One region of the Sporosarcina sp. P19 genome, then DNA from elsewhere that is predicted to be linked to it. Evidence: riboswitches for the same ligand, from Rfam matches in the RefSeq annotation. Region 1 holds a riboswitch; the other holds the start of a gene.
The links. Region 1 has a riboswitch for cobalamin ahead of CSV74_RS06775 (ribonucleotide reductase N-terminal alpha domain-containing protein). Riboswitches for the same ligand answer to the same signal wherever they lie in the genome.
Positions count from the first base shown of each region.

Region 2: another riboswitch for cobalamin. It lies ahead of CSV74_RS09990 (DUF4430 domain-containing protein); the one in region 1 lies ahead of CSV74_RS06775 (ribonucleotide reductase N-terminal alpha domain-containing protein).

Region 1 is NZ_PDYR01000004.1:138,592-141,057, reverse strand. It holds gene CSV74_RS06775 (ribonucleotide reductase N-terminal alpha domain-containing protein) at 1-1,080, opposite strand, end outside; cobalamin riboswitch at 1,253-1,429, opposite strand; gene CSV74_RS16615 (hypothetical protein) at 1,596-1,766, opposite strand; gene mdh (malate dehydrogenase) at 2,143-2,466, opposite strand, start outside.
Region 2 is NZ_PDYR01000008.1:47,092-49,557, reverse strand. It holds gene CSV74_RS10000 (glycine betaine uptake BCCT transporter) at 1-363, opposite strand, end outside; gene CSV74_RS16760 (hypothetical protein) at 734-910, shown strand; cobalamin riboswitch at 1,053-1,237, shown strand; gene CSV74_RS09990 (DUF4430 domain-containing protein) at 1,382-2,466, shown strand, end outside.

The DNA.
Region 1 (2,466 bases):
AACCGAGGCCGCTTTGCGCAGAGGAGTATTTATTCCGCTTCGACAGGATGCCACCTCCAAGGAACGATTTATCTCTCGGGCTACCTCTTCAATAAACAGAAGGGCCCTCTCTGAATGTAAAGCAATTTTCTGTTCAGCTATAGCGGTTTCCCATCCTGCCACTTCAATTTGTATAGTACGTCCCCATATACTTTCAATGCCGTTCAGTAAACGTACAAGTATGGTACAAGTACGTGCCAACTCCGTTTCCTGCAGTACGTACGGTAATTGAATATACGAGCATAATACTGCTTTTTCCTGTCGTTCTTTATTAGGAAAATGCACAACAATTCCTTCACTTCCAAGCAGCCGTTTCATCAATCCGATGGCAGAGACTTTTTTATGCCCAATAGAGGAACTATCAGCAGAGTGGGAAAATCTTTCACTGTTGAAGTTGTCAAATGAACATCCAAAAATACGCTCTACTTGTTCAGCATCAAATAAACACCAAGAGCCGCACGCTTTTACTTGTTCCATAAAATGATCGGGTATACGTATATGCTTTTCTTTAACCTTACTTGATAAAAATGATGCTATTCTGTCGTCAGCGATATCCATTGTATATTGCTGGACTCTCGTCTTTCGCTGATAGAACGTCTTACCGAAGAATGACATAACCTCAGCTGGCAAAGTCACATAACCATGGCTCAGCATCCAATATGCTTCCTTTACTTTCTGCAAGCGCTGGACTGTTTCATTTTGCATTGCACCCATTGCTATGAGCATAAGCCTTTCCTGAGGCAGTCCTATCCGCTTATCATGATAATCAGATGTTACAAATTCATTCATATATTGCTGCAATTGTGCAGAAGGTATCAGTCGGTCGCGTTCAGCTACAATCTGCAAGCCAAGCCATTTGATTTCACTTGCTGAATAGTTATAGATCCATTGACCGTATAACCCGTCCTGTAACAGTTTCCTTACTACTTGATGAAATCCTGAATAAACTGGTCTTCCACGCTGTTGTTCTGCTTGTTTATACAATATCTGCAACAGTGCACGTTCGTGTATACGTTCCTCATTTTGTTCACATAATCTCATGTCGCGGTCTCCTTTCGTAAACAACAAAAAACAATCATTCCGCCTCTTCGGCAAGATGATTGCAATAGTTGTGAATGAGGAAACAAATTTAGGCAACTTGAATATACTCTATACAAAATGTATAGATGCAGATACCTTTTTTGCTTCCACTCCTCAACCCCCGAAGAAAGTGTCGCTTTGACGATACGTGGCAGGTCTCCTGGCTTCACTTCATCCTTCCGCCAGTGCCTTCCCATGTCTCCATAGTGGCTAATTCTAGCGGTCGTCCGTGTGTACAGTTGCGGGGACAGCTCCGGTTTACGGATTCCCTTTTATACCTTGATAGGTACCAGCGCATCGTGCAAACTCATTTATTTGATTGACTTCATTTTATCATGGATAACATAGAGGGTGGTAGCGTTTGTTTTCAATAAGAAGGAAGACATAACTAAACAGGGTGCCTATGCAGAAAACTACTGTGAGTACATCCACAATCGTTTTTTGCTAGGCACCCTGTATCGAGCTTTCTTCATTACTTACATGAGTTGTTGTTCGCATAGACAGCCGCACTCCGCCAATCCTTGAACATACGCTTCTTCCCATGTAATCCCATGGATGAAACCATTCTCTGAGTAACCTGTGATCAAATAGAACGTCTCGTTTTGCTCTGGTAGTGCTGAATTGCTTTGATAGGTGTTGTTTTGCATAAGAATTACCTCCTGGATTTGTATTTTTCATAGTATATGCCTTGTCGGGGAAAAAAGAACATTTTCTTCGCTTTTATTAATAAAAGGCCTATTGATAGCGCTTACATTTTAAAGGCGAAAGGAAATGAGTTCTTTATATATTTCCGAACTAGTGTAATAAAGGCACGTTTAATAAATCTGTGAATTCTGTTTATTGTACCATGCAAGTAAATAAAAGTAAATATAAAAGTTGTAATTCCTTATTAACTTTTTGTCAGCTTTTAAGATAAGCTTTGACTTCTCTATCATTTAATGACTAAAATGCGCCAAAAAAACCTCTTCCTATACAAAAATATCTCCCTAAGTCCCCTTTACGACTTAGAGAGATCAGTAGTTATTAGGACAACTGCTTTTCGCAAATTTCGATCACTGCTTTAACAGAATCAGCTGACTGATCGAGCGCTGTTTGTTCTTCCTCTGTTAACGGGAGTTCGATTACACTCTCGATACCATTGCCACCCAAAACAGTAGGAACGCCTAAATAGATATTTTGATATCCATATTCGCCTTCTAAATAAGCAATAGATGGCATAATTCGTTTTTTATCTTTGATAATTGCTTCCGCCATCTCTACCAAAGCCGCAGCAGGTGCATAATACGCGCTACCATTACCTAACAACGAGACGATCTCGCCACCGCCTTTTCGAGTACGCTCCACAAT
Region 2 (2,466 bases), on a different contig from region 1:
TTCGATAGGTGCAGTAGCTGAACTTACCGCATAGTGCGAAAGAGGTTCCGCAGCTCCGTAGAACACCAGTCCAATACCCATACCCGCAGAAAACAGCATGGCGAGCCAAGAAAACATGGAAAACTGTGGTCTGTCACTGTCTTTCCCCAATCGAATCCTGCCGAGCGGACTGAATATCAAATAGACTGAAACGAAGAATAACATAGAAACTGTCAGTAAGTAATACCAGCCGAATGAATCTGAAATCATATTCCTTATATTAAGCGTGATCGACTCAAAGTGTTCAGGAGCGATTACACCATAACCGACTGCCAATATGACAGCCACCAATGTAATATAAAACGTTGATGAAACTTTTCTCATAGGTCCTCCTTTTTAAAATGTAGTTTGTGAAATAATCGAAGTAACTAATTAAGATTGTAGAATAAAATCACACACATACACTTTACAATACCCATCTAGTCGTTCGTGTAAACGCTAAGTATATGACAGTTTGTTTACAATGTCATCACAAGTGAAAATAAAAAAGACGAGAAAAATACCTTCTCGTCCAATATGTAAGTTGGTACCGTAGTGCAATTCATCTGCTCGCCCAGAACCATCAGTCTGTACTTGTGCCAGTATACATGAAAGTTAGGGGTGATTTCCAGCCAGAGGAATGATTTCCTTTCATACAACTAGAACCGTAGCCATGTTATACTATAGAAACAAATGAAATGAGGAGGGGATTTTCATGCAATATTCACAACCTAAGATGCTTCAGCTCGTAAAGCATAGCCCAGAGTTAAACAGACGATTGAAAGAGATTATGAAAGAGCATGAGCTAGAGAAAAGCTTTGCATTGAAAGCACTTTATCATGCAGAAGTGAAAGACGGCGGAGTCTATCAGCGAGATTATCAGGAGTTGTAAACCTACACTCACTTATAAAAGCACGTAGTGTAATAAATAGTATTCACTAAAAGACTGATGGAAGATTCCTTTCGTCAGTCTTTTCTACTGTTCTTTTGAAATAATCAAAATTAGCGAATGGCAATGTGGTATACTATGGTAAAATTGAATAGAATATTTTGGTTCTTTACATTACTGTAAAGATGAAAAAGGAAACAGGTGAAAATCCTGTACGGTCCGGCCACTGTAAATGGGAAATATCTTCAGAATACCACTGGTGAAATACTGGGAAGGTTGAAGATGTGATGATCCATAAGTCAGGAGACTTGCCAAAATAACATGCGTTACGCCTCCCAGGAAGAGGTATGCATAGTGTATTGGATACTATTAAGTCATTGCAGGAGTCCGTGTATACATAGTGCCCTTGTCTCTTTCTGGAGGCAAGGGCTTTTTTACGTTCAATTTACCAAATTAGTACAAGGGGGAAGTCATTTGTTTAAGCGTTATGTATCGATCATCGCCAGTGTTTTACTAGCCGTAACGATGCTGTTGCCGACGACCAGTTCAGTTGCTTTGGCGAATTCGGATGTACAGCAAAGTGAAATAAGCACGCAAGCCGCTAACTACATGGTGGATGTGGAAGTAGAAGGTTTATCGGGAGTAATTTTAAAAGAAGCGATTCAAGTTACAGAAGGGCAAAATGCGTTAGATGCGTTGAAGAAGGCCCTAGATAGTAAGAGCATTGACTATACAATTACAGAAAGTGAATGGGGAGCTTATGTATCTTCAATTAATAATGAAGAAGGGGGTTCGCTAGGCCACTGGGATGGCTGGATGTACTCTGTTAACAGTATTACACCAGAAATTGGTGCGGATGCTTACGTTCTTGAGCCGCAAGACAAGTTACGCTTTTATTATGGACGTTCAGCAAGTGTGTCTGCATCTGGAAGTATTCAGAAGGGTGTAGATTCATCAGTCACAGTAAATTTAAAAGGTGATACATTTACTGATTATGCAACGAATCCAACAAATTGGATTAGCAATCAATCGAATGTCGAAATCATTTCAATTACGAAAAATTCAAATCAACAAGTAGTCATTCAATTTAAAGGTACATTAGACCAAGGATTCTTTCAACTTACCCCGATAGACAAGGTGACAGTAGGGGGAGACGCGAATTCATTTACGGTTGAAATTACTGAAGAATTAACGAGAACTCAAGATGCGATTCAAAAAGCGGCAAAACACATGATGCAAGGTCCAATCCAAAGTGAATGGGAAGCAATTGGATTAACAAAAGCAGGTTTTGATATTCATGCTGATTATGAAAAAGCATTTTATAGCAACTTTGAGGATCAGATTCTAAAGAAAACAGGAACAGGCCGTTTGAAAATAACGGATGTTGAAAGAATATCAATGGCTGCGGTTGCTATTGGAAAAGATCCAAAGAATGTAAAAGGCTTTGACTTAATCGAGAAAATTTATAACAGTGAAAACTGGACTTACCTTGACTCAGATAGCATGACGTATCAAGGTAATAATGGTCCAATCTTTGCGCTAATTGCACTGGATACAAA